Pelagibaculum spongiae: one gene and its partner. The main gene of each other region encodes a partner of the protein of the gene in region 2 in a complex. Links are inferred from orthologs where the notes say so. Each region holds a gene or a part of one and is shown on either strand. Other genes may lie near its edges. The genes, in order: uvrB and uvrD.

Region 1 (14,669 bases), on a different replicon or contig from region 2:
TATTATCATGCAGCCCAATGGTTTGGGTAGGCCTCCTATCGTATTCATTGTATATCTGGCATTGGCCAATCTTGGTCCTTGGAAAGCACACCCTTGGGCTACAAGGAAAGACCGCTCCAGCGATCATCGTACTAATCCTATTCTTTTCAATCAGCTCATATTATTTAGTTGAACGCCCTCTCCGGAACATCAAATATAGTTTCAGCTTAAAAAAGCAACTGTCACTCTATGTTACTTTAATGGTACTCGCAGCTCTTTCAATATCTTCATACGCCCCAAGATTTTCAAAAAATTACAACAACATAATTGCTGATTTATACGAAATTGAACCAGTAATACCTTGGGGCGATGATGTAGATTGCCACGGAGAACTTGACCTCAGCCAAAAGAAAGATCCAGTAAAAGAGTGCTTAGAGCCGACTAGAAACAACGACAAGCCGAAAGCATTTTATCTAATAGGCGATTCTCATGCCGCGCAGTTTTATTTTATGGCTAACAAAGCGCTGGCAAAGACTTCATATCAAGTCAGATTTATAAATGACGGCTCTATTGATGGTATAATCAACAGAAATGAAAAATCAAAATCAATGCAGTACATAGTTGAAAATATCAAACCTGGAGACGTAGTAGCTTTAGCTTTCCACCGTGGACGACTAAACAATTCAAGAGACAAACACATACCACTACAAGAGATTGTAAAAGAAAACAAAAAATCACTCGCCTTTAAAAGGCATTATCTTGAATTTCAAAATAAGATCACCAACGCTGGAGGCGTCTCGCTTTTACTTCGAGACACACCACTCATGGCAACAATTGCAACAAGCCCTTCATGTAAGTTACAGGTTGAATACTTAGGCTCTAGCGTTTGCAACGTGTCCGCCTTGCAAGACCGACACACGAGGCGTCGCCAAGATATGGTTTATAACGAATTAAATAAAAAGCATTCTAACACTTGCACCTGGGACCCTTTGAATGTCATGTATGGAAATAACACTTCTATTGATGTCACAGATAAAAATGGCGAGTACATCATGTGGGACTGGAATCACATTACAAAGCAAACGTCGCTTGATCTTTCAAAAAACTTCCTGCCAGCCTTTCAAAAATGCATCAACAAAATTCAGATTGCAACTAAACCCTCTCAAGAGCCAGTCACACCTGAAACCAAAGTAATCTGACTATTACTTTTATGCCGAACAAGCTGATTGACCATCAAATCGGCTTGTTCGGCATACTCTTTTTTTATCTGAGCACGCAGAAAAACTAGAGCAAGAAATCCTCAACCGGCAATTTCATAAGTTCTGAATCGTCCAACCCTCTTTCTTCAGCTAAACGCTTAACCAAGTTGTACCCAACCCAGTAGCCAGCATATTTTGCATACTGCGCGACATCTGCACCTAAAAAATAAAGATTGAAGTTAAAAGATTCACTGTTTATTTCCGGCTTCATTTTTCGATAAATATCTTGCCAGTTCAATTCACTCATATCATTGAAAAGCGAAGACACTACACCGCCGTTAAAATTCCTTTCAAAATAACAGGCCAAGCCTTCGGTAATAATGTTATCAGCCAACGAATTTTCAGAACCAACTACAGCCATTCTCATGCAATGATGAACTTCATGGGCCAGCACCGAGCGGAGTTCTTTATTTATTGCTTCGACGATATCTTCTCTATTGCAATCAATTAGAATTTCTAATCTAAAGGGTGAAAGCGCATAACCGCCAATACCTGAAGGCGCGGGATCTGAATAAAAGGGGCTAAAAGTAATATCTACATCACTTAAGTCAAAGTGCTCACCAATCAAAGCCAGCGACTGCTGAGCAACTAAAGCAATGCTGTCGCGTACCTCACGACTGAAGCGCCCGGTTGAATTCAATATTGAAATATTATTATTTTTCATTTTTACAATACCTGGAAATTTGGAATAACCTTACTTGGGTAAGACGAGATATTCGGAGAATTCGTGTTACGGACTGAAAGCTTGTAAATGACACTCTCAGCCAGTATCTCTACTGGGAGCGCAGGCGGGCAGCCTGCAAAGTGCTGAAAGCACAATCCATTGAAAGATAAGTGCTTTACATTCAAATGCAGGCAAGCTGTCTGCGCTCCACGCGAAAACCTTGCAAAATTTACTTTTATTTTTATCGGCGATTAATTTAATGCTATCGTAGCGTAAGCAACCAGTCAACGAGCACGCATTAAGAAGATGCTTGCAGCTAGCACACCACCACTCACTCAACAAAGGACAATGCATGCTGGCAAATGAATACGGCTCTGGAAATAAAACCATCATCTTGATCCACGGCGGCCCTTCTCTTTTTGGTTATATGAAGTCTTTGGATGAGCTACTCGAGAATCAATACAAAATTATTGATTATGCCCAGCGAGGCACCTTTGAATCACCCGCCAACCAAAAAGTAACCATGGCGAGCCATATTACCGACTTAGCCAATTTAATTTCAAAGCACTCCAAAAAAGAAAAGGTTATTCTTATTGGTCATTCATGGGGCGCTAACTTGGCACTACTTGCCACTTCCGAGCATCCAGAGAAGATTGAAAAAATCATACTGCTTTCAACTGCAGCGCTTAATCAGCAGATCAGTGATTGGCATAGCGATACCTTAAACGCCAGATATAACAGAGCGACTAAGGAGAAGCTCGCTCTAATTGGCAAAGAATTAACTAAAGAGCTGACGGTAGAAAACAGAAATTCTTTAATGCAGCAGCGCCTAGCACTAACCAGCCCGTTCTATCACTTAAACCCAAAAACAGAGGAGTTGATCCCGGCGACAAAGTGGAATTTCACAACGTTCCTCGAAAGTATAAATTCTATTTGGGACATCATCGATGCTGGAGAAATTCCAGGCATTTTAAAAGCCATCAAAATTCCGGTAATTGCATTTCATGGCGATAGCGACCCGATTCCCTGCAAAGAAACATTTGCCTTTTTACGAAAGAATATTGACGACATTGAAACTCACGAAATAGAACAGTCTGGGCACTTCCCATGGCTAGAGCCAACTTCTCGCGATGATTTTTTGAAAGCATTAAAATTAAAGCTAGAAAAATAAAACACCAACACGACAAACAATACATTAAATTATGCTTGGCAGATATTGTTCAATAAAATACCAATACAAGTAAAGCCAATAAGACATAAAGATGAATATAGAATCGATGGAAATTCACGCAAACCGTTTACACAAAGGAACAATGGCAATTCTAGAAAAATTAACCGGAATGCCTGAGGACAAGATTCCATACCTCCCCATCATCGCTTGCTCAAAAGGAAAAACCCGCTGCTTCACCCCATCTGCGACACAAGGAGGGTCAAACCCTGAATACATAGCTTCCTACATCATCAACGGCGCATTCAGCCTTGAAATAAAGATGAAGTATTTACATGCATTGGAAACAGGCCATGAAATCAAAGGACACAAATTACTTGAGTTGTTTTCTGCATTAACTGATGAAACTAAACAATTTATCAGAGATGACATGTCTCGCATAACAAAGCAATCCCAACAATACAAAGAACTATCTCAACAGTTACGGCAACATGTAAAAAAATTCGAATGGGACGTACATAAGTTACTTTAAAACTCTGACCTTGCTTTTGAAAGATGGCGGTATTTGCACGAAGGGAAAGGAATGACATGGTTTGCAGGTTATGGTGAGCTACGAGAATGTCTAAGCAATAGAATTCAAGCCATCAAAAATAAAACAAAGCAAAAAAAGCCCGCTTTCTTGCGAAAGCGGGCTTTTAAAATTTGGTAGGACTACCCAGATTCGAACTGGGGACCTCTACCATGTCAAGGTAGCGCTCTAACCAACTGAGCTATAGTCCTAGATTGCTTCGCTGAGGCGACAATAGAATGCCTGTTCCGTCAGGAGCGAGGCGTACTATAATGAAACCGCCTCGCCGTGGCAAGCCTTTGCCAGCGCCTTTTTTGCACCCTTCATGACTTGATCGTTAAATAGCATGACGTAACCACCTGAGCTCAGATGATTCATTACATAAATTAACCGCTTGCTCAAATGCAAAACTGGCGTACTTGCCAGCACTTTACTTTTACACCCTTCATGACTTACCCACTAAAGAGCCAATCGTAACTGACTGAGTTCAGTTAATTCATTAGATAAATTGACTGCTTGCTCAAACTCAAAACTGGCGTATTTGCCAGCACTTTTTTTTGCACCCTTCATGACGTACCGGTTAAAGGGCGAGTCATAACTGCCTGAGTTCAGTTAATTCATTACGCATATTTGCTGCCTGTTCGAACTCAAAACTGGCGTATTTGCCAGCACTTTCTTTTGCATCCACCATGATCTGTTCGTTAAAGAGCAAGCCGTAACTGCCTGAGTTCAGATAATTCGTCACGCATATTTGCCGCCTGCTCAAACTCCAAATTAGCGGCATGAGCCAGCATTTGTTTCTCGGTCTGGGCAATTTTCTTATCTAGCTCTGCTGGCGAATGCACAATGTACTGGGCGGCAGTTTCTGCCACGGCACCGGAACGTTTTTTACTGTTTTTATTCCGCCCCTTGCCACCACCGACCCGCTGCATCACATCGGTAATTTGTTTTTTAATGCTACGCGGCGTAATGCCATGCACCTCGTTATAATCTTGCTGGACGATGCGGCGGCGATCGGTTTCGCTAATCGCTTTGCGCATCGAATCGGTCATCCGATCGGCATATAAAATACACTTGCCTTGCAGATTACGCGCCGCCCGGCCAATGGTTTGAATCAACGAACGCTCTGAACGAAGAAAGCCTTCTTTGTCGGCATCAAATATCGCCACCAGCGAGACTTCAGGAATATCGATACCTTCGCGCAACAAGTTAATTCCAACCAGTACATCGAACTCGCCCAAACGAAGATCACGGATAATTTCGATTCGTTCAACGGTTTCGATATCTGAGTGCAAATAACGCACCCGAATACCGCTTTCAGCTAAAAACTCAGTTAAATCTTCTGACATCCGTTTGGTCAGCGTGGTGATGATTACTCGCTCCTGACACTCAATCCGCAATTGAATTTCACCTAAAACGTCATCTACCTGACCGGTCGCAGGTCGCACTTCAACTTGCGGATCGAGCAAGCCGGTTGGCCGAACCACCTGCTCAACCGTTTGCCCGGCATTTTCCAGCTCGTAATTACCCGGAGTTGCCGAAACAAAAAGACTTTGCGGGCAGCGCTGCCAAAACTCTTCAATTTTAAGCGGCCGGTTGTCTAACGCCGATGGCAAACGGAAACCGTACTCCACTAGGGTTTCTTTACGCGAGCGGTCACCACGGTACATGGCACCGATTTGACCGATCATGACATGGGATTCATCAATCACCATCAACGCATCATCTGGCAGATAATCAATTAGGGTTGATGGCGGCTCGCCCGGCGCTGCACCACTTAAATGGCGCGAATAGTTTTCGATGCCCGAGCAATGACCAAACTCGGTCAGCATTTCCAAATCCATCTTCACCCGCTCATTTAAACGCTGGGCTTCGACCAATTTATTGGCTTTTTCTAAAATCGGTAATCGCTCGGCCAGTTCGGCTTTAATGGTTTCAATCGCCGCCATTACTTGCTCACGCGGTGTGACGTAGTGACTTTTCGGATAAATAGTTAATCGCCCTACTTTGCGAAGTGATTCGCCGGTTAAGGGGTCAAACCAACTGAGCCGTTCAATTTCATCATCAAATAATTCAATTCGAACCGCTTCTTTTTCCGATTCCGCCGGAAAAATATCAATCACATCACCGCGCACTCGGTAATTGGCCCGACCAAGCTCAACATCATTTCGAGTGTATTGCAGCTCGGCCAGTCGACGCAGAATTTTCCGTTGATCAATTTTTTCACCGACTGAAATATGCAGCATCATCGACATATAAGACTTAGGATCACCCAAACCATAAATTGCCGAAACCGAAGCGACGATAATGGTATCGGATCTTTCCATGATCGCTTTGGTGGCCGACAAACGCATTTGCTCAATGTGCTCGTTGATCGATGCATCCTTCTCGATAAAAGTATCTGACGCGGGCACATAGGCTTCTGGCTGATAATAATCGTAATAAGAAACGAAATACTCAACCGCATTTTCGGGAAAGAATTCTTTCATCTCGCCATACAATTGCGCCGCCAGCGTTTTATTTGGCGCCATTACAATGGCCGGCCGATTGGTTTGGGCGATGACTTGCGCGATGGTGTAGGTCTTGCCTGAACCGGTCACACCTAGCAAAGTCTGACTAGCCAAACCATCGTCCAGCCCTTCTAATAATTGTTTGATTGCTTCAGGCTGACCACCTGCAGGCTTAAAATCTGAATGAAGCTTGAATACACCGCTCACGATATACAACCACCTGTTTTGTTTGCCGAGCGCATCATATCTTCGTATGATCGAACGGTTTCGTTTCCATTAACCCGCAGTATGAGGATGCCGCTTTGAACCTGAAGCTTTCCAATCGAGTAAAAAACGTCAAGCCATCCCCCACCCTGGCAGTCACTGCCCGTGCCGCTGAGCTTCGCGCTTCTGGCAAGGACATTATTGGACTAGGCGCAGGAGAACCGGATTTTGACACGCCAGATCATATCAAAGAAGCCGCCGTTAAAGCGCTGGCCGATGGCAAAACAAAATACACCCCGGTTGATGGAACCCCAAGCCTAAAACAGGCAATCATCGACAAATTCAAGCGTGACAATGGTTTTGATTATCAAGCCAATCAGATTTTGGTTTCTTGCGGCGGCAAGCAAAGCTTTTTCAATCTGACCCAAGCGCTGATTAATCCGGGCGATGAAGTGATTATTCCTGCGCCTTACTGGGTTTCTTATCCAGATATCGTGCTATTAGCTGATGGTGTTCCTGTTGTTGTAGAAGCCCCGGTTGAACAGGCTTTTAAAATCACTCCAGAGCAGTTAGCTGCAGCAATCACTGAAAAAACTAAGCTGGTGGTCATCAACAGTCCATCTAACCCAAGCGGCAAGGCTTATACATTAGCCGAGCTGAAAGCTTTGGGCGAAGTACTGCTTCAGTACCCAGATGTAGTGGTTGCCACCGACGATATGTATGAACATATTTTGTGGGCTGACGAGCCATTCGCCAACATTTTGAATGCTTGCCCTGGGCTTTACGACCAATGCGTTGTAATGAACGGTGTTTCTAAAGCCTATTCAATGACGGGTTGGAGAATTGGTTATTGCGCTGGCCCTCAGCCGCTGATTGCTTCTATGAAAAAGATTCAATCACAAAGCACTTCTAACCCAACCTCAATTGCCCAGTGGGGCGCAGAAGCGGCACTTAACGGCCCGCAAGATTGCGTTAAAGAAATGCTGGAAGCCTTTGAAGTTCGCCACAAGCTGGTACTGGACGGTTTGAATGCAATTCCTGGGGTAAAAGCGATCCCTTCTGACGGCACTTTCTATAGCTTCCCTAGCTTCCATGAAGCAATGGAAAAGAAAGGCTTTAAGAATGATCTCGATTTAGCAGAGTATCTGTTAAATGAAGCCGGCGTGGCATTGGTTCCTGGTTCAGCATTTGGCACACCGGGTCATATGCGCCTGTCATTTGCCACTTCAGAAGCGATTTTAAATGACGCATTGGCAAGAATTCGTAAGGCACTGGAAGTTTAATTTAGCTTTCCTGACCTAAGAAACCTAACCTAGCGAAAAATTGCGAGCTCCGTAGGTCATCATGAGTAAAGCGAATGGCGACAATTTTTATTGTCACGTTTCGCTGCGCTCAAGGTGACCTACGATTAACACCTAAAAAATCGAACCAGCACTCTTGATACACATCTTGTTTTGTATACAAAAATACAACCTGCAACAAATCAAATACAACAGATTTCTTGTCACAGATTGATTCAATTCACTTGACCCACTTCGATTAGCAAGTAGAATATTTTTGTGCCCTTAAAAAGCACCAAGCATTCCCTGATAGCTCAGTTGGTAGAGCAAATGACTGTTAATCATTGGGTCACTGGTTCGAGTCCAGTTCGGGGAGCCAAATTTAAAAGCGAAGCCATGAGGCTTCGCTTTTTTTTGCTTGCTGTTTTCTTCTCTCTTAATAGCCCACCGCTTTAAATAACTCAGCTTCCAAAAAGTCAAAAAAATCATCTATCAACCCTGTCGAGAAAATATTGATACCAAAGCACACGGTTTGCCGCCAATGACCTGTAATCTGGCCTTATTTTGCATTACCTCAATTTCGATAACTGGTTAACTTTGTTGAATAACAATAAAAACAACAAAAGGAATTGTGATGAAGTATTTGCTCGCCATTTGCCTCAGCTTTTCTCTATTGGCCTGCGCAGGGTCAGATCAGAGCGATTCGAAAAATAGCCAAGGTGACGGCAACATCGACACTCCACCCATTGATTTAGTCAATCAACCTGTAGAAGTTCTTTTCGAAGAATCCGTAAAACCCGGCCACTGGCAAAGGGTTGAACTAGCCGACACTTATTGCGGTGACGGCAGCCAATACAAATTTTTTGTAAACCTAGATGCCGAGAGCGATGACTTGTTAATCGCCTTTCAGGGTGGCGGTGCTTGCTGGGATTACGAAAGTTGCACCGGTCAAAATGGTATCCGTGGCGCAGCTAACCCCAACGGCATTACCGACAATTTTATGAATTTCCTTGATATGGATAATGGCGGCAGTTTCTGGGGCGCTTCATCTCCAATGGTGCTGCAAAATCACCCGTGGCATAAAACCGAGCCAGCCAAGTGGAACAAGGTATTTCTTCCTTATTGTACTGGCGATGTGTTCGCCGGAGATAAAGAGCTCAGCTACCCAGATCCTACTGGTGAAAACCCTGATTTACAGTGGAAGCACGCTGGCGCAACCAATACATTACGAGTTATTGGCTGGCTAAAACAGAAATTCACTGAAGTTGATCGAATGATGACTTATGGTTGCAGCGCCGGTGGCGTTGGCGCGCTGGCTCATTACCAGTCATTGCGAAAGCACATCAATCCAAGAATCGGATTTATGCTAAATGACTCTGGCCCGCTATATCCAGCTCAATTAGGTGATAATAGCTGGCAACTACATCAGAAAATTGCCGATAGCTGGAATATCACCACCATGCTTAATGCCGTATCTGCTGATATTCCCGGTATTTCAACCGATAATATCGGTAATATAAATCAAGCATTGGCTATCACTTGGCCACAAGATCGATTAGCTCACACTCAATTTACCCGTGACGCTAATTATTCTGGTTATTCCTATGAGCGGTTTTTTAATCTTCAACCAGGTGACGAAGAAATCCACCGACTATGGGGTGAAGACCAACAAAATCTAATGGATATTTATGACCAATACGAAAACATGGCCTATTTTATTCCATATTTTCGCCCATTCAATGAAAGTCATTGCACCAGTATTCTTGACTTTACCGACACTCAAATCACCGGCACCGATAATGGTGACGGAAAAATGATGCACCTAGGCAACTTCATTAATATATTGCTTGATGAAACCCAGCCACTACAAAGTCACTTCGAAGCAGCTGACCCTGCAGAACTTGAGCGTAAGTCACTGTATTGGGAATTAATGATCGCCTTAACCGGCATCGGCGGCGAAGCACCTGCAGCAGACGAAGAAAGTCAAAGCTCTGGAGCAACTCAAGCCAAGAGCTTCACTCTTGAGCAGTTAACCGCTTTAGGGCCATATCGCCCACAAGAATAAATATTGGCTGAACAAAAAAAACGGGAGCTATTAAAGCTCCCATTTTTACGAGTCGCTTTTCAAAAATTAAAAATCAACTGGTTCCGACCAAACCATTTTCTCTTACTCGAAAAGTTTTCAGCATAATCACGATAATATCTCTAGCATCCATGCCAACCTGTTTGAGTTTGGGGTAATTGGCCATATCCACGGTGCCCTCCAATTCAATATAAGGTCTGGCGGTTGAGCCAACCTTTGCATCAGTAGTCACCCAGCGGAATTCCAGACCATCTTTTGCATAGCGAGCATCACTCAAAAACAAACGCCCTGAACGCCCTGCCAAATCCAGGCTTTTACTGGCAAAAAGACCGAGTAGCTTTTGTGCCATGCCGTAGTTTTCATTTAACTCTTCTTTGTTTCGCATCACTTTGGAAAGCATCTGAAAACGATCATTTTTACCATTCCAGTACACTGTACGATAATGAGTTTCACCGCCCGCTTTAGCGACATTTAATGTGAATTCAGGAGTTAAGCAGACCCCTAGCTGGTTATGCGGCCATGGTAAATAACGCATCGATTTAGGATGAACAGATATATCTCTGAGGTAATCTTCATACTTTCTCTTATAAACTTTATCTGCAGCAGGATAAACCCCATGGTAGTCGCCACCAATCGCACTTAAATTAACTGACTTGCCAATTTCCGGAAAGTCCATATAGAAATAGCCATTAAGGAAGTTATCCTTACTACCCGAACCGAACTCATCATAAAAAAAAGACTCACCAACAATAATCTGCGTATCTGGTACTGATTTTACCTGATAGTAACTATCATTACCTTTTTCACGATGAACATAGTCAAGCCACCTCTGGTAGCGATCATCACCAAGAAACAAGCCCTCTTTACCTTCATGCAGATCCTTCCAATAAAAAGAGATATCCCCGTTGCCATACATCACATTAGCCATCTCCATCGTATCGATCAGATCCATCTGATAACGACCCAAACAGACATTAGTAAAATCCAACCCTAAATCTTCATCAATCTGCTCATCCATAGAACCAGCACATCCTTGTAAAAAACAAACAAATAACAGCGCCAGTATTATTCTCATACCACCACCTGACATTTTGATTTATAAGACTCCCGCACAATCTCTTGAATACGAGATGTGATTTCCTTGGACACCTGATGATCAAGAAAAAACGTCTGATGACCTTCTTCAACCTTCAAACCTATTGAAATTAAAAAACCATTTTCAGATCTCGCGTCTCCTCCAGATCCTTTAGGTACCGTTCCATCACCACCAGCCCACGGTGGTAACAATTCAATCAAAGAAATACCTGGTATTTTTCCAGTTATACTTTCGCGACCAGCCCAATAACTTGAACGCAAGCTTGCTTTTTTGACTGCCTGGTAGTTCTTTTCTTCTTCTTTATTTACCACTTCTTTATTCCCTGCAGCAAAAAACCATTTATGATTATCATTGCTTATTATTTCCCATGAAGAATAATTACCACTACATCCACCTCGCTCCAACCAGATACAAACATCATAAGATGGCATTTCGGAATTCTCTGAGTAAAACATTGTCGTATCATTGTGAAACTTTCCTCCTAAAACACTCCAAAATCGACCTGCAGCAACTATTCTTCTCATGTAATTTTTCTTAACAAGCTCGATGTTTCTAGGGATCTTTTCAACCCCCACAGATATCAGCTCATCAGAAAACAATGAATACCACTGAGACGTGGTCTTATAAAAGTCATATATTTTCTCTCTTGGATAGGCATCAATCAGACTATGTTCTTTTTTATGACGATCAACTAACTTCAACCATTTGTAATCTGGCTGTATAGTTTGGTACAAATGATTTGGTAGCAACTCAAGTCCACCTTGGCAAAAAGCCAGCATTGCAGAAACTTCAGCAGCATTTTTACCTAACACAAAACCTACACCACCATCATAACCACAATGGGCATTTCGATAAGCTGTTGCAGCACCATTAGTCGGCATAGCACCATGAATCATAAAAACGGGAGCTATTAAAGCTCCCATTTTTACGAATTGCTTTTCAAAAATTAAAAATCAACTGGTTCCGATCAAACCATTTTCTCTTACTCGAAAAGTTTTCAGCATAATCACGATAATATCTCTAGCATCCATGCCAACCTGTTTAAACTTGGGGTAATTTGCCATATCCACCGTACCCTCCAATTCAATATAAGGTCTGGCGGTTGAGCCAATTTTTGCATCTGTGGTGACCCAGCGAAACTCCAGACCATCTTTTGCATAGCGAGCATCACTTAAAAACAAACGCCCTGATCGCCCTGCCAAATCCAAGCTTTTACTGGCAAACAGGCCGAGTAGCTTTTGTGCCGTGCCGTAGTTTTCACTGAGCTCCTCTTTGTTTTTCATTACATTTACATTAATTTCAAACCGATCATTTTTACCGTTCCACCAAACGGTTCGGTAATGCTTCTCACCACCAGCCTTAGCAACATTTAAAGTAAAATCAGATGTTAAACAAACACCCAGTTGATTGTGGGGCCAAGGCAAGTGAAGTAGACGATCCAGATCATCTTTCGCCGGATGCAGCAGTTTTTTAAATTTATTTCGGTATTCAGAATCACTTGCTAAAAAATTACCTTCCGTGCCAGACAATGCTAACCTGGCATATACTGCACGATTTAATGATGAAAAGTCTTTTAGCAAAAAACCTTTCAATAAAAACTTCTCACCCTCATCGCCATATTTATTTTCAAAAAATGTTTCAGATTCAATAACCCTAACATCATCACTCAACGGGTATGCCCTGTACTTCCTTCTAGATTCTTTCTGAATACTTTTTGACCATTTATCAAACCTTTCCCTGCCATCAAAGGTCAAACTTTCAGTCAGATTACTATCAAGATAAAATGAAACCGATCTGTTGCCATACATCAAACTGGACATTTTCAAAGTATCAATCAAATCCATCTGATAACGACCCAAACAGACATTAGTAAAATCCAATCCTAAATCTTCATCAATCTGCTCATCCATAGAACCAGCACATCCTTGTAAAAAACAAACAAATAACAGCGCCAGTATTATTCTCATACCACCACCTGACATTTTGATTTATAAGTCTCCTGCATAATCTCTTGAATACGAGATGTAATTTCCTTGGACACCTGATGATCAAGAAAAAACGCCTGGTGACCTTCCTCAGTTTGCAAGCCAATTGAAATCAAAGAACCGCTTTCAGAATTTGCATCTCTTCCAGCCCCTTTATGTACCGTTCCATCACCACCAGCCCACGGTGGTGACAATTCAATCAAAGAAATACCTGGTATTTTTCCAGTTATACTTTCGCGACCAGCCCAATAACTTGAACGTAAGCTTGCCTTTTTGATTGCCTGGTAGTTCTTTTCTTCTTCTTTATTTACCACTTCTTTATTCCCTGCAGCAAAAAACCATTTATGATTATCATTGCTTATTATTTCCCATTCAATATAATCACCTGAGCATTTCCCTCGTTCTCCCCAGACACAAACATCATAAGAAGGCATATCAGCATTTACCGAATAAAATAGCACTGTATCAGAATGAAATTTTCCTGCTGTAAAAAGCCAGAAATCGGCAACTTTATCAACCCTCTTTTCGTACTCATCCCTATAGCTATCCACATCAAAACTGTCATTCTCAGGCGACATTATTTTCAATGAAAATAATGAATACCACTGAGATGTGGTCTTATAAAAGTCATATATTTTCTCTCTTGGATAGGCATCAATCAGACTATGTTCTTTTTTATGACGATCAACTAACTTCAACCATTTGTAATCTGGCTGTATAGTTTGGTACAAATGATTTGCTAGCAACTCAAGTCCACCTTGGCAAAAAGCCAGCATTGCAGAAACTTCAGCAGCATTTTTACCTAACACAAAACCTACACCACCATCATAACCACAATGGGCATTTCGATAAGCTGTTGCAGCACCATTAGTCGGCATAGCACCATGAATCATAAAAACGGGAGCTATTAAAGCTCCCATTTTTACGAATTGCTTTTCAAAAATTAAAAATCAACTGGTTCCGATCAAACCATTTTCTCTTACTCGAAAAGTTTTCAGCATAATCACGATAATATCTCTAGCATCCATGCCAACCTGTTTAAGCTTGGGGTAATTTGCCATATCCACCGTACCCTCCAATTCAATATAAGGTCTGGCGGTTGAGCCAATTTTTGCATCTGTGGTGACCCAGCGAAACTCCAGACCATCTTCGGCATAGCGCGCATCACTCAAAAATAGCTGGCCATCTCGCCCGGCCAAATCAAGATTTTTACTAGCAAACAAACCAAATAACTTCTGCGCCATACCGCGCTTTTTATTCAATTGTTCTCTGCTTTCCATTACTCTGGCAGTCATTTGAAAACGATCATTCTTGCCATTCCAATAAACCGTACGGTAATGCGTTTCTCCGCCTGCTTTAGCAACATTCAAGGTGAATTCTGGCGTTAAACAAACACCCAATTGACTGTGTGGCCACAGCAGATAAATCAACGACTTAGGGTAAATCGAAATTTCTTTTAAATACAAATAATATTTTTTCTTGTAATTTACATCCTTAACTGGATATACACCGTAGCTGTCACCACCATTCACGTCAAACCCTAATGATTTTTTCACTTTAGGGAAATCTTTATAAAAATACCCATTTAAAAAATGGTTTTTTCTTCCGGAATTAAATTCATCATGAAAAAAAGAATAACCTACAATAATACTAACACCTTCAGTCGAGTTAACATGAAAAAATTCATCATTTCCTTTTTTCCTGTGAACATAGTCAAGCCAATTTTGATACCTAGCATCACCTGAAAACATACCTTTTTCCCCTTCTTCAGGATCGCGCCAATAAAGGGATATATCACCATTCCCATACATTACGCTGGACATTTTCATCGTGTCTATCAAGTCCATTTGATAGCGCCCCAAACAAACGTTGT
Region 2 (14,701 bases):
AAATCTACAATGTGAAATTTATCAACCCACTAAGCTCTCGACAAGAACGTCTGCAGCTCTGGATTGACGTTAATCTTCTCGCCGGTTGAAATATATTCCGGCACCTGAACCACAGCACCATTTTCCAACGTAGCAGGTTTGGTGCGCTTATTCTGACTGGAGCCTTTCATGGCTGGCGGAGTTTCGACAATTTCCAACACCAGCGAGTTAGGTAGCTCAATGGATACTAGTTGATCTTCAATTAATAAGCCGAACATACCTTCTAATGTGTCAGACAACCACTGCGCCTGGTCGCCCAGTACTTCAGCGTCGAGATAAAACTGCTCGTAGCTTTCTAAGTCCATCAATACATAGCTGGCGTCTTCTTTATATAAAAACTGCACCGGCTTTTTTGATGTGTCGATCGGCTTTAGAAAATCATCACCGGTGAAGGTTTGATCGACTTTTTGCTTTTTTAACAGATCAGTAAAACGACACTTATAAAGAGTTGCTGCGCCACGTGCTGATGGGCTGTGCACTGTAATATCTTTTAACTGACAAGGCTGACCATTAATATCAACCACTTCACCGCGCTTTATATCGCATGCTTTAGGCATTATCTTTCCTCTGGACTGGCAGCCTTGAAACGACTTATTCGGCCAGTCTAAATAGCTAATTCTGTTTTGTCATTGCAATAAGATAAGCCAGTTATCATTCAATGCTGACTTAACCAATTAATAACTGACAAAAATTTATTTAATTTGGTTTTTTGATTCGGTTTTCTACGGTTTTTTGCAATGTGGTGCATAACCTTGGGTTTTCGCTTGGCGATAAAGCGCTGTTGCTTGATTCATTTGCTTTTGCAAATCAGCAATACGACTTTTATCGGTCGGGTGCGTTGATAACAATTCAGGCACCGATTTTCCACCGGATTTTTGCGACATCAATTGCCATAAACGAACACTTTGTTGCGGCTGGAAACCCGCTTTAGCCATAATATCCAAGCCAATAATATCTGCTTCGGTTTCATTAACCCGGCTATACGGCAGTGCAATTAATAAGTTAGCCGCCGTGCCAACGCCTTGCGCGAGACTCTTGCCGCCCTGCTTTTCGGCAATTTTTACCCCAAAGCCAATCAAACTTTGTGAAGATAAGCGCTCATTGGAATGATCTGCCAGCACATGCGCCAATTCATGGCCAATTACCGCAGCCAGTTGATGTTGGTTTTCTGCTAGGTTGATCATGCCATCATAAACGCCAATTTTATTACCGGGCATGGCAAAAGCATTCACATCGTCTGATTCAAAAACCACCACCTCCCACGATTGGCGACTCCAAGGCAGTGGTAATTGAGCAATCAACTTATCGGCGATGCATTGTACATATTGGTTATCTTTAGCAGCGTTGTTGATTGGCTGTTGCTGTTTCATCTGCCTGAACTGCGCCGTGGCGATCTCGGCCAGCTGCTGGGAGGAATAGAGTTTGAACTGTTTTCTGCCGGTAGGCGAGGTAGCACAACTGGTGAGCATGACGGTGGCTGTTACAACAGCGACAGCCAAGGCAATCTTAGGAAACTTCAACATAAGCCAATCTACATCTTCAGAAGACGCACATTATAGCGCTATCACTGTAAATCTATACCTAAGCCACCTCAATATGTCTGATTAAGTCGTAGCGATACCTTAATTACACCGAAGAATTCGTCAGCTGCTCAATTGGGATTAAGCACGCTTGGCCAATTGCAGTTCCAGCCACTCTGGTGGTTGTAGCAGCATTTCCATTAACGAAGCCATAATCGCAGCCTTGCGGCGAATATAACCTTGGCAAAGCTTCTTCAGCGCTTCTTCATCCGGCTGCCAATCCAAAGCCTTGGCAATTAATTGCAGTGCTTCAATCGCTAATTGAAAATTAGTGGCGGCGGAATGTTCAAACCATTGATGCGGCAATCGAAGTTGCTGATTTTCAGCATTCGACGAGTCGTCAGTAAGTTTTTCATTAAAAACCGCTTCTTTGAAGATTAAGGGTTCAGCAAAACTTTTTTCACCAAAGCTCCACAACTCATTCATGGCTGTCAGCATCATCGCTTCTATTAATGGTGAAATATCTAACTTACCCGCACCCCATGATTCAAATAACCCAGAAGCATCGGTGCTATAGCGCGGCAACTGCCACACTTGGTCGCCACAGTAAGCTGATGCAAATTCATTAAAGTTATGATGCGGTGTTTTTTGTTTTACCGGAACTGCCAGCTGGCTTAAAAGCTGCAACCCTTGTTCCAGTAGATTTTGTTGGCTTTGATCTACCAGCGGAATTTGTTGTTCAATTCTTTTGCACAAAACAGGTAGGTGCAAGGAAAATACTTGGCCACGCCACAAGCTACTTATAAAACAACGTTTTTGATTAATTGAAGGCGTGTTTTCTGTCAGAACCGACCAAGCATCTTGTACCATGATGATTGAATCGAGTTGCGCCAACATTGCTTGCTCCAATGCTTCACGCCATACAGAGGGTGCACTATCGGTGAGTGCACGAAAAACAGGCAGGCTGATTGATGCCTGTCTTGGATCGCCATCCATGGCTTTCTCCAAAAAAATAGGGCTAATTATCTAAACGCCAGATAACACATTGTAAAAGTTTTAGTTTTCACTTCCACCTTTTAGTGTAAACCGCGCTTTCATTATTGATCGATAATATGTACAAATATTTATCGTTCAGTTTTGGCTAAGCGTTACTCTAAATCTGGGTCGGTTTTGTTTTTAGTCTTATCTTTACTCTTGCTATCAAAGCGAACGCCTTCGTACATTGCCTCAATTTCCTTACGGAATTTTTTCATGATCACTTTACGGCGAAGTTTTAGCGTTGGGGTAATTTCACCCAATTCAATTGAAAACTCATGCGGAACCAAGGTGAATTTACGAATTTTCTCAAAACGCGCCAAACCTTTTTGCAGCTCTTCTAATCGCTGCTCCATCACATCCATAATATGAGTATGTTTTAGCAATTCTAGCCGATCATGATATTTGATATTAACGCTCTTGGCGTAATCTTCCAACGAATCCCATGCCGGTACTATTAATGCAGAAACAAAATTTCTCGCTTCGGCAATAATCGCCACCTGTTCGATCAGATCACCACGGGCAACCTGACCTTCAATACGCTGCGGTGCAATGTATTTGCCGCCGGAAGTTTTCATCAATTCCTTGATGCGATCGGTTAACACCAATCGACCCTGCTTGTCGAAATAACCGCAATCGCCGGTATGGAACCAGTCATTCTTCATCACTTCATCGGTGGCATTTTTACGCTTGAAATAGCCGCGCATTACATTGCCGCCACGAACAATAATTTCGTCATTTTCGCCGATACGAACGTCTATTCCCGGCAATGGGAAACCAACATGACCAGATTCCCAGTTACCGTCATCGGTACAGCAAACGGTCGCTAGGGTTTCCGTCAAGCCATAACCAATTTTTACCGGAATACCGAGCACCATAAAGAATGATTGCACTTCAGGGTCCAATCGAGCACCACCACATGGCACCATTCTCAATCGGCCACCAAGCGCTTGTCGGACTTTTTGAAAAACTAGCTTGTCCCAAATTTTACATCTGAAATTAAGCTTTTTATCCACAGTACCCTTGCGCTTATGCTCCAGCTGCAGCAAACCATCAGCCATGGCTTTTTTGAACAAACGCATCTTCAAGCCACCTGCTTTATACGCTTTGGCCTGAATACCATCACACACTTTTTCAAGGAAGCGCGGCACGGCGCACATGGTGGTCGGTTTAATTTCAGGCAGCAATTCACCGACTTTTTTCGGATCGGCACAGGTTGCTACTTCGCCACCACAAGTCAGTATGTAATGCGCCCAGGCACGTTCATAAACATGGCTTAATGGCAAGAAACTCAAAGTTAAATCTTCTTTGCCAACCTTTAAGCGTTTGTCGTGCATTTCGAAACTGTCTGACATGTTTTCGAAATCCAGCATGACGCCTTTTGGCACACCGGTGGTGCCTGAGGTGTAAATCAAAGTAGCCAAATCACTTAGTTGCACCTGCTCAATTCGCAGGTCAACTTGCTCTTGTAATACTTCGCTCAAGGGACTGATTAAATTGCCTAGAGGACGTGCTGCCGGACACGAACGAATATCGATGCCCTTAGACATCGGCACCAGTTGTTCGACACAACCATCTAACAATGGCAAGGCGCGATCAAACTCTTGTTGCACGCCAGTAAACAACCAGCGGATACCAGAATCGTCGGCAATCTGTGCTGCTTGTTCGGTGGTACTGGTTGGATAAATCGGCACCACAACTAATCTGGCGAGCATGCCTGCAACATCCACCAACAACCATTGCGGTGAGTTCCAAGCATAAATACCGATCATTTGGCCTGGTTCTAGGCCACAACGGATCATCTCTCCGGCTAATTGATTAGCCCGTTGCCAAAACTCCCGCCAGTTCCACTGGTGCCATTGTCCATCGGACTTCCAGTGCAACACCGGCTTATCTGGTGTTTCAGCAGCCCGTTGCTGCAGCAAATGAATCGGGTGAATTTTTATTGAATGCATGGCGCTATCTACTTAAAAGCCAGTTTGCAGCATAACGCGCAGACTAACCGAATGGTTGATCAGCGTCAGTTGTAATCAAAGCAACTGTCGGCTTGGCGATAAAGGGAGATATACCCAATCCACTCCAAAATCCTCAAAGGGCTGGTTTGGGTATAAGGGATACATCACCGAATGAAATATCTCGATGCAAGATCTGTTTTAACCAAACTAGCCAATAAAAAATGGTACTGGTTTGCTTTTTTGAATTAACAATTTGGCTAGTGATTTAATAACAAAGCCATCATCAAAACTAAGATTGATTTTATCTGTGTTTTACTCGAGGAATTTTAGCTCTGATAGATGAATGTAAAATATAAAAACCAGTACTTTTTTCATGTTTTGAATGCTACCGAAATATCTACAGCAAGCGATTCAATCTTTACAAAAAAACCAGCACACCGTTTAACTGCGGCGACTGGTTTTCAAATAGCCCATACAGGCAGCTATTATGTTTGATCAGTTTTCACACCAATAACAGCTGCCATGCACTTCATTAACTTAAAGTTTCTAGCTTGGCGTAAGACAGTACTAACCATTTATCACCGGCATCATCGAAATTAACTTGAATACGCGCCGAAGGGCCATCGCCTTCAATATTAATCACGGTACCTTCGCCAAATTTCTTATGTGCTACTCGGCTGCCTAAGGCGACGCTGCCGGTATCTTGCGGTGCAAACATCGAAGACTTAACCACCGGCCTAGACACGCTGCCACCCAGTCGAACTTCGTTTAATAACTCGGCAGGAATTTCACGAATAAAGCGCGATGGCGAGGTGTAATTCTCCTGTCCATACATTCGACGAATTTCGGCATAGCTTAAATTAAGTTTTTGCATTGCCCGGGTCATTCCGACGTAACACAAGCGCCGTTCTTCATCGAGGTTGCCATCGTCCAACGACATTTTATGTGGGAATAAGCCATCTTCCAGTCCACATAAAAAGACAATTGGAAATTCCAAACCTTTAGCCGAGTGCAAGGTCATTAACTGAACTGCATCATCATGATCGGCCGCTTGGCTTTCACCCGCTTCTAACGCCGCATGGGCTAAAAATGCATCAAGCGGACCCAGTTCCATGCCTTCTTCATTGGCTAAATCCGGATCAAAACCACGACAGGCATTAACCAGCTCCTGTAGGTTTTCAATTCTTGCCTGACCTTTTTCGCCTTTTTCTTTTTGGTAATGCGCTTGCAGACCAGAGTTTTCAACCACTTCTGCCGCTTGCAAATACAGCTCGGCCCCTTCGCAATTAACACGAAGTTCTTCGATCAAATCAAGGAAACCTTTTAGGGCTTTAATGGCTCGTGCTGTTAATGCTTTGGCTTCAATTAATTTTTCAGCCGCTAACCACATGGTGAGCTCTTGCTCACGCGCCAATTCACGAACCGCCTGCACCGTGCGATCACCGATGCCACGAGTTGGCGTATTAACTACCCGCTCAAACGCTGAGTCATCACCGCCATGGGCAATTAGCCGTAAATAACCCATCGCATCTTTAATTTCCTGGCGGTCAAAGAATCGCTGACCACCATAAATTCGATAAGGCATTGCAGCTTGAATTAATGATTCTTCTAATACCCGTGACTGGGCATTAGAGCGATATAAAATTGCGATATCTTTTCTGGGGCTGCCGTCGCGCACTTCCTGTTGAATTCGATCAACGATATAACGCGCTTCATCTAAATCATTAAATGCTGCATATAGTGAAATTGCTTCGCCATCGCCGTCATCGGTCCACAGCTTTTTGCCCATTCGCTCGGTGTTATTTTCAATAACAGCGTTAGAAGCATTCAAAATATTGCTAGTGGAGCGATAATTTTGCTCCAATTTAATGCTTAAAGCATCTGGGTAGTCACGAGAGAATTGTTGGATATTCTCAATTTTTGCACCCCGCCAACCGTAAATAGACTGGTCATCATCACCTACCACAAACAGCTTACTGTTTGGGCCGCACATTAAACGCAACCAGGCATATTGAATGGTGTTGGTATCTTGAAACTCATCGACCAGAATATGCCGGAAGCGACCCTGGTAATGATTTCGCAGCTCAGTATTGTTGCGCAGGGTTTCTAACGAGCGCAGCAATAACTCAGAGAAATCGACCATGCCACCGCGATCACAAGCCTCTTGATAAGCCTGATAAATCTGCAAATGCGTCTGACGATGAAAATCGTTGTAAGTCTCGATATGTTGTGGTCGAAGACCTTCTTCCTTGCTGTTATTAATAAACCACTGCACCTGACGCGGTGGCCATTTACTTTCATCCAGTCCGGCTTCCCGCATGATTCGCCTGATCATTCGGTACTGGTCATCGGAATCAATAATTTGAAACTGCTGTGGCAAATTGGCTTGCTGCCAATGTTGGCGTAAAAATCGATGCGCCAGACTATGGAAAGTGCCTAACCACATGCCGGCTGGCGATACACCTGCCACCGACTCCACTCGACCGCGCATTTCTGCTGCCGCTTTATTGGTAAAAGTCACAGCAAGTAATGACCAAGGTGAAACACCCACACCACCAGAGGCGGTCAAAAAAGCGATTCGATGCACCAGCACCCGGGTTTTACCCGAACCCGCACCGGCCAATACTAGGCAATGCTGTTCTGGCGCGGCGACTGCGTCTCTCTGCGCCTTGTTAAGATTGTCGAGAATCGGGGATATATCGTCCATCGGGTCCGCCTTTATGGAGCCAGTTTAATACTCAATTCGCCAAGTCCTGATCACTATTTTGCTAGCAGGCCCTAGAGCCTGACCGATTCTACCAGCAGATAACCTCTGGATAAAATCACAGTACCAGTTAGCACTCACTTTCAGCTAAATATCGGTAAGTTACATAACAAATCAATTTGTTACATTTTGACCCGCCGCTTTCTAAGAGTATATTTCGGCTATCGTATTTCCGGAGATCTGAATGCCCAAAGCTTCTAATCAAGCTTATTCCAGCCCGTTACTTCCTGATTTTGAACAGTTAGCCAACCAGTTAGCTGATGGTTTGTATGTGGTCGATAAGGACAGGCGTATCTTATTTTGGAATCAAGCAGCCGAATTAATCACGGGTTTTTCTGCAGAAGAGGTCGTCGGACGGCATTGCCATGAAAATATTTTGCGACATACCGACCAAAAGGATCGAGCGGTCTGTATTAATGGCTGTCCGTTACTCGCAGTGATTGAACGCGGTAAAAAGCATCGTTGTCGTTTATTTCTCAAGCACAAGAGTGGTCGCAAAGTTGCGGTTGAAGTGCGCACCGCCCCCCTGACCGATCGTGATGGGGAAATCATTGGTGCAACAGAGATTTTTAGCGATATCTCACGTCAGCTAAGCAATGAAACTCGCCTTAAAAAACTGGCAGACCAAGCATTACTCGACGAATTAACTGGCTTGCCTAATCGCCGCCATCTACTTCGAGAGCTCAGCCTTCGCTGTGCTGAAATGCATCGTCATAAAATTAATTTTGGCTTGCTATTTATTGATATTGATCATTTTAAAAACATTAATGATAAATACGGCCACGATGCCGGTGACCTAGTGCTAAAGCAGCTATCAGATTATTTAAGTCAAGCATTACGAAATAGCGACATGCTAGGCCGTTGGGGTGGAGAAGAGTTTGTCGCGATCATGCCCAGAGTCAGCCCACAAAAATTGAAAATCATTGCCCAGCGCTTGTCTGATATCACTCGTGGCACATTAATTGGTATTAGCTCGCATCATTCTGAAAAACCATCAGCAGCAGACAATCTGGATATTATTTGCACCTTGTCTATCGGTGCGACTATCTCATGCTCAACTGACTCGCCCGAGACGATTGTTCGCCGAGCCGATCAATTAATGTATCAAGCCAAGCTAGCAGGCAGAGATAGTATTATTTACGATTTATAAAACATTACAATGATCAATAAATTTCTGCCTGCTTTGATGATTTATACCAATTCAGTAAATCATCTTTCCGCTTAAGTTCGTCAACTACCTAAAAAAGCCGCTATTGATTAATTAGCTACTGGCTTTGTGAGTTTACTCACAACGATTCAGCCCAGCAAAGACCAGACTTTTGCTGTGTTATTCAAGGAAAAGAAAACTCAGGTTATGGACAACCGAGCATATTCGCTGGTCTACACCAGCACCGCCACCGAAGAAATATCTGCCGAACAAATCCGCCAGCTATTACACAGCGCACGTCCTAATAATCAGCGGATCGGAATTACCGGCATGCTGCTTTATTGCGAAGGATTATTTATTCAGGCAATTGAAGGTGAGCAGCAACAAGTTGAAGCGCTATATCGTCGCATTTGTGAAGATCCTCGCCATCATATGGTCACCACTCTACTAAAGCGGCCCATCGAAAGACGCCGCTTTAATGAATGGGAAATGGGCTACTATGGCCCCTATGCTGATGACCTAGCAGACGAAGCTGGCATTACCGATTTTCTGACCGTGGGCCTGCTGCGCGATGAATTAATCAAACAACCATCCTTGGCAATGAAGCTGCTAATGAGCTTTCGCCGCCATAGCGTTAGAGCTTGATCTCCTCGCTTTAAAACCACCGCTTCCAACACTAAATCTGTGCCGGTGATTCAATTCACCGGTAAATCACTATCGGTAAACTGATTCGCCGCAGTTACACTGGACCAATGAAAAATCTGCTACAAAAACTGATTCTAAGACTGGCCGGTCAATACCGAGATCTGTTCGAGAAATTTTGCTATGGGGTGATTTTATTTGCCGCAGGCATGCTGATGTATAACGGCTATCAAAATGGTCAACCTGAGCCAGAGGACATCTACGCATTAGTGATGTTATTTGCCGGGCTATTGTGGAGTTTGTGGTTTTGGCTACGAATCTTAGCTACTCGATTTTTAAGACTTATCTCTTGATCATAACTCGTTACCTATTTTGAAATTCCAGGTTATTTTTAGCCACCTATATTCAAGATTGATGGCTAAGGAAATAACTTATAATCAATAAATAATTTCGAGTAGCAATTAATTTTCATCACTATTTTTTATCAAACTTTTATCAAACACCACCCACAAGGAAGTCGCTGTGATCGATGATCTTGAAGCACGCATTATCTACCAAAAAAACGGCCTTTTAGTTGTAGATAAGCCTTTTAATATCCCCACTTCTGGACGTTCACTAGATGACGATGACTGCCTGCAATATTGGCTGATGCAGCGACATGGAACAATGGTATGGGCAGTTCACCAGCTTGATGCAGACACCAGCGGCGTTAACCTTTTTGTTACAGAAAAACGGTTGGTTTCTATCTACAAAAAAGCACTCGAAGACCATAATTCAGTGAAAGAATACTTGGCCATTGTTCATGGAAATCCAACCTGGAATCAGTGCGAAGAGTTTGGCGCAATCGGCAAGATTGATCAGCGAAGCCTTGGCATTACACCCGATGGAAAAAGTGCCCACAGTCAATTTACCGTCACCAAAAAAGGCCCAGAGCATTCGCTGGTAACGGTCAACATATTCACCGGTAGGACCCATCAAATTAGAATTCATTTAAGTCACCTCGGCCACCCAATAGTGGGAGAAGAATGGTACTGCAACCCGCCTTGCAACAGGCACCCTCGCCAGGCACTTCACTGTCATATGGTTCACCTTCCCCAAATGGAACAAACATTTATCGCACCTTTGGCAACCGATCTGAAACGACTCGCAGATGAGCTTCAATTGTAACTAGAACATAGCCCGATAATCCGGCAATATACTTGAGCAGAAAGCAACCACACTTAAGACAGACCCAAGCATACCTATAATTTCCAGCAGCTGAAATTCATTTTCAATAAGTAACTTAGCCAGCTGAGTTAAATTGGAAATAAGTTAATCCACCGGCTCGTTAATCCGTTTGAAAAGGATACATCACTATGAATTTAGAAAAATCTAAAAAAAGAATCTCTAAAAAAGCCAAGGCAGGATTCAAGGGCTATCCAGCAATCGCCATCACCTATTACGGACCGAATGAAAAACTGGCTACTGAAGTACACCTTGAATTTGTCGCAGAAGAAGGCAAAGAGCCTCAAGTTGAAACCTTCACTACCGAAAACGATATTCGTGAAGATGAAACCATCCAATCTGTCATAGTAAAAATGATTGAACGTTCGGGTGCACTGTCAGTTACGTTGAGCGAAGATGTGAAACTCAAAGCTGTGTAGTAAGACTTTTCAATCCATTCCTATCGCCGTATAAGCAGCTAATTTCGGTGATTTTCTAATATTAACTGGTGTAAGAAGATTCTGAAAATTTAAGTTTTTTGGTTGGTATTATTTTTTGCTTGGTATTAATTGTTGCTTGGTATTAATTGTTACGTAAGCATTCGCATAAGACACTTACATTGTCGGGTACGCCGTAAGCTTACCCGGGTTTATATGCGACATGTTTGTTCAATAATGTAAAAACAAGTGCAACGATTAATCGTATGCATATGTGTTTTCTAAGATGCGAGTTTTTCGTTATTTAGAAACCAAACCTTTCAACAATAAAAACAACCAACTAATCACCCCGACATTTTTGAAAACAATTGAATCACCGCCACACCTGAAACAATCAATGTCATGCCGACAATCGCTGGCCAGTCTGGCACTTGTTTATAAATAACAACGGCAATCGCGGTAACCAGTACAATGCCCATTCCCGACCAAATCGCATAGGCAATGCCTACCGGTATGGTTTTTAACACCAGAGATAAACAATAAAATGAAATAGCATAACCAACAACCGTCAGGCTGCTAGGCCATATTTTGGAAAACCCATCAGATGCAACCATTGCATTGGTTCCGATCACTTCAGCTACAATCGCAATCACCAAATAAACATATGCCATTAAATACTGCTCATTTATTAAAATTAAAATTCATATTTTAAATACCATATTCTTTATCGACCCGAGCAATCCGCACTTTATAACTGGCATACCATTTTTCTCGGCCCAGTTTTTGCGCTTGCAGATGATCGACATTGGCTTTCCATACCTTGATTGACTCCAAATCTTTCCAGTAAGACACGGTAATGCCTAGTGCTTCTCTAGCAGATTCCACACCCAAATAGCCAGATTGCTGCTGTGCGAGTTCAACCATGGTATTGGCCATATCGGAATAACCATTTTCAGCTGAATCTGGCTGCAGCAATGAGCTAAAAATCACCGCGTAATAAGGTGGCTTCGACGTTTGTGCAATTAACGGTTCATTAACAAGAGACATAAATAACTTGCCTAATTTTTATAATGATTAAGCCAACCAGCCTAAGCTGTGCCCATATTTAGCTAACATGCCAAGGCACATCACAACCACAATTACTCGCAAGTATTGAGGGTTAATCTTCACCAGAAAATGGCTACCAACCCAGGCCCCTATAAACTGGCCAACCATCATTAATAGGCCTGCTGCCCAAACGACTTTCCCTGCGATTAAAAACACTATTAAGGAAGCAATATTGGTAGCGAAATTGAGTGTTTTAGCAATCGCGGTTGATTCAATCAAACCTTGGCCTCGTAACGATACTCCAGCCAAAGCAAAAAAGGAGCCGGTGCCCGGGCCAAACATACCGTCGTAACCGCCAATTATTGGCACAACAAATCGGCGGTAGCTTTTACTGGCGACCTTCTGTAACTTTGCTACATTATTTTTTTTGCCTAAAGAAGGTGAACAAATAAAATAAATAGCAATCAATAATAAAACTAACGGAATAATAAAATTCAAAGCATCGGTATTAATAAACTGAACGGCAATAGTGCCTGCAGTTGAACCAATAAACGCCGCTAGCATTAATAAGCGAACATCTTGCCAACGCACCTGTTTTTTCTTCAGCATCATAAAAGTCGCGGTTGCGGTGCCCATGCTGCCCTGCAACTTGTTAGTGCCCAGCGCCGCTAACGGTGGAACGCCGCTGACAATTAGCGCTGGCAAAGAGATCAAACCACCACCTCCTGCCAAGGTATCGATACAACCCGCGACCACTGAAACAGAAAATAAAAACACCAATAACTCGACAGAAAAACCCAAAACATCCACTGAAACTTCATCTCCAACAGAGCAGCAATCCGTTGAAAACGGACTGGCTTTAAATAGGCAGCCAGATTAACACAGTCACAACTAAGGTCGGTTGACTCTTCGCTAGGCCCAGTAGAAACTTTGCCTTAGGATACTGACTCGAGCAATGCTTTATCAGCCCGGGTTAATTTGGCAACCACCAGTGCATATGACGCGCTAACCAAATCTTGCAGCATATTTTCAGATAACTCACTGCCAGCGTTAGACGTTGCATCTGTAGATGAATGTAAAGAGACCGTGATCCAATGTTTTTTATTTAGATGATACCCGGGGCTAACCGCCTCAAACTGATCTATCAGAAAGGTAACATCTGCAGGCAAAGCCTTAAGACTGATTTGTTGCGGTAACTGGCCTTCAGTCAACAGCGCAAACATTTTGCCAACAACCTTATAGACACAAACCTGCTTACCAAACGGGTAGCTGGCTTTCACTCCCGGTAGCTGCTGTATGTATTGCTCAAGCATTGCGCTCTGCTCCTGGTTATTTCAAAAGAGTCGGTCAAGTCATGACTATTGATTAATCATGAAACTAGAGAATGCCTGAAGTCGACAAGTTACGGCAACTTCCACCATTAAATTCAACTGACGAGCTAAGGCTAATTCCAATCAACAGCAATATTAGTCATACCAAATATTACATAGATTTCTAGTAATATTTCTTACTGAAAATGGCACCTATGGATAAAAGTTTCTGCGGCCTATTGTTGGTTTTTAAATACATGTTTATTCAGATTGTGCAGTTTTAATCGCTTTAAAAAATATTGAGCCAGACAGATTACCAAGTCCTAATAAAATTCTAGAAGAGTGTCAGGCTGCAATGAGCATTACAGCCTGTGAAGAATCAATTATTCAGTTACTGCTAGGCTTTTCCATGTCCCAGCGAAACACATAATTTGCTGCCCCAGCTGCGATCATAAAAAGCTTGGGTTTTCTGAATAAAGAATTGGCTTAAACCGGGCTTATTTTCGATCACTCGATAAAGATCAACCGGTTGACCCTGTGGTGCAGATTGCGCAATCACTTCACTGGCCTGCTTTGATAGCAGTTCAAATGGCTGCTGCGGATCTACTTCATCCACCAGAAAACCAACCACCAACCTGGGTTTGGCGCCTGCTGATTTATCATGCATTAGCAGAAAATAACCTTTATTAACCGCAGAATGTCTAGCCAGAAGCTGGGTAAGTTGATCTACCATCGCCGTTGGATATTTAGCTGGCTGTCCTAATACCACTTTGGCCTGTTTTTGTATCACTCGCTGATTCACTTCACGGCTTAAATTAATCGATAGCAGTTGTTGCACCTCATCAGCATCAAACTCTTTTTTATAATCTGACTTGGGGTTTAGCGCGAGGGTTTGCCCCTTAGTCATTTCAAACAGCGACTTTGCAGGCACGGCCAAGTAGGGCTCATCACTACCGGCGGACTTCTGTAAAACCTCAAGTGAGCTAAAGAAAGGAATCATCGAGCTACCGTCGCGCCTTTCCCAACTGCGAATAGATACCTTGTCACCTAGCGCTACATTGGCGCAGCCTTCGGTATTATTTTTAGCATCGAGCATTCTCCCTAAAACATAAATAGTCGAGTCTAACAATACAGAGTAGAACTCCGTTCTATGTGCAGGCTCGAAGTGGGACAACCTCAAAATACGCTCCAGTGGATTTTCTTTTATATTGCTCATTTTAGCTCTCCGGCACTTTTTACAGAAGCATCGATACAGCGGGATCGATAACGCATAAATCTGCATAGGCTCTTTTTAATTATTTACAGAAATAGCACAGCCAGAAATTGATGTCGATAGTGTTTGAATGGATTTTTTATCCGCCGTTAGCTGCAGAATATTTTTCCAGTGAAATTGTTAACAATATTGATTGAAATAAAACAGTAAACGCAATAAAATAGCTTGAATAAAACATAGAGAAAACAGGTAGTTTTGATGCCTGAATGATTGAGTTCGGCTAATAAGAACTGACTGTTTTGATCAGCTGCTGTGATTCAGAAGCGTAGCCAAGTTTGCTATAGAAGTTGAGTGCTCTCTGATTAAAGCTGGCAACACTCAAGCTAAAT

What was found.
Region 1: the proteins of uvrD (region 2) and uvrB are in contact, whole or in part, in a crystal structure (PDB 7EGT), measured with the Thermus thermophilus proteins. The link is inferred for Pelagibaculum spongiae from one-to-one orthologs. Residues at the interface, in WP_096412145.1 of Thermus thermophilus: His654, Arg656, Phe657, Gln666, Asp668, Glu669, Lys680, Arg681, Leu682, Ser683, Lys685, Tyr686, Ala687; in WP_096411307.1 of Thermus thermophilus: Glu23, Leu25, Arg26, Asp27, Gly28, Glu29, Arg30, Phe31, Arg55, Glu326, Asp327, Phe328, Glu379, Ser382, Gln383, His398, Gly400, Arg401.

What each region holds. Positions count from the first base shown.
Region 1 is NZ_QDDL01000001.1:165,094-179,762, forward strand. The notes cover bases 3,848-6,765. They hold uvrB (excinuclease ABC subunit UvrB), read right to left. Parts: upstream 6,356-6,765; coding sequence 4,340-6,355; downstream 3,848-4,339. Other genes in these bases: DC094_RS00770 (pyridoxal phosphate-dependent aminotransferase), read left to right, coding at 6,451-6,765. Outside these bases: DC094_RS00740 (acyltransferase family protein), read left to right, coding at 1-1,178; DC094_RS00745 (DUF2268 domain-containing putative Zn-dependent protease), read right to left, coding at 1,264-1,902; DC094_RS00750 (alpha/beta fold hydrolase), read left to right, coding at 2,255-3,073; DC094_RS00755 (hypothetical protein), read left to right, coding at 3,165-3,602; more of DC094_RS00770, read left to right, coding at 6,766-7,635; DC094_RS00780 (pectin acetylesterase-family hydrolase), read left to right, coding at 8,267-9,697; DC094_RS00785 (hypothetical protein), read right to left, coding at 9,771-10,790; DC094_RS00790 (hypothetical protein), read right to left, coding at 10,787-11,734; DC094_RS00795 (hypothetical protein), read right to left, coding at 11,765-12,778; DC094_RS00800 (hypothetical protein), read right to left, coding at 12,775-13,716; DC094_RS00805 (hypothetical protein), read right to left, coding at 13,747-14,669. UniProt on the Escherichia coli protein: The UvrABC repair system catalyzes the recognition and processing of DNA lesions. A damage recognition complex composed of 2 UvrA and 2 UvrB subunits scans DNA for abnormalities.
Region 2 is NZ_QDDL01000014.1:32,476-47,176, reverse strand. What follows is about bases 4,670-7,619. They hold uvrD (DNA helicase II), read right to left. Parts: upstream 7,257-7,619; coding sequence 5,082-7,256; downstream 4,670-5,081. Other genes in these bases: DC094_RS20395 (sensor domain-containing diguanylate cyclase), read left to right, coding at 7,498-7,619. In the rest of the region: elongation factor P-like protein EfpL, read right to left, coding at 30-596; DC094_RS20415 (M48 family metallopeptidase), read right to left, coding at 762-1,562; DC094_RS20410 (hypothetical protein), read right to left, coding at 1,701-2,555; DC094_RS20405 (AMP-dependent synthetase/ligase), read right to left, coding at 2,708-4,549; more of DC094_RS20395, read left to right, coding at 7,620-8,463; DC094_RS20390 (BLUF domain-containing protein), read left to right, coding at 8,668-9,105; DC094_RS20385 (hypothetical protein), read left to right, coding at 9,213-9,455; DC094_RS20380 (RluA family pseudouridine synthase), read left to right, coding at 9,625-10,269; DC094_RS20375 (hypothetical protein), read left to right, coding at 10,458-10,745; DC094_RS20370 (DMT family transporter), read right to left, coding at 11,087-11,413; DC094_RS20365 (antibiotic biosynthesis monooxygenase family protein), read right to left, coding at 11,451-11,789; DC094_RS20360 (TSUP family transporter), read right to left, coding at 11,817-12,599; DC094_RS20355 (MmcQ/YjbR family DNA-binding protein), read right to left, coding at 12,725-13,102; DC094_RS20350 (enhanced serine sensitivity protein SseB C-terminal domain-containing protein), read right to left, coding at 13,497-14,315; DC094_RS20345 (GNAT family N-acetyltransferase), read right to left, coding at 14,593-14,701. UniProt on the Escherichia coli protein: A helicase with DNA-dependent ATPase activity. Unwinds DNA duplexes with 3'-5' polarity. Translocates on single-stranded DNA with 3'-5' polarity. Initiates unwinding more efficiently from a nicked substrate than double-stranded DNA.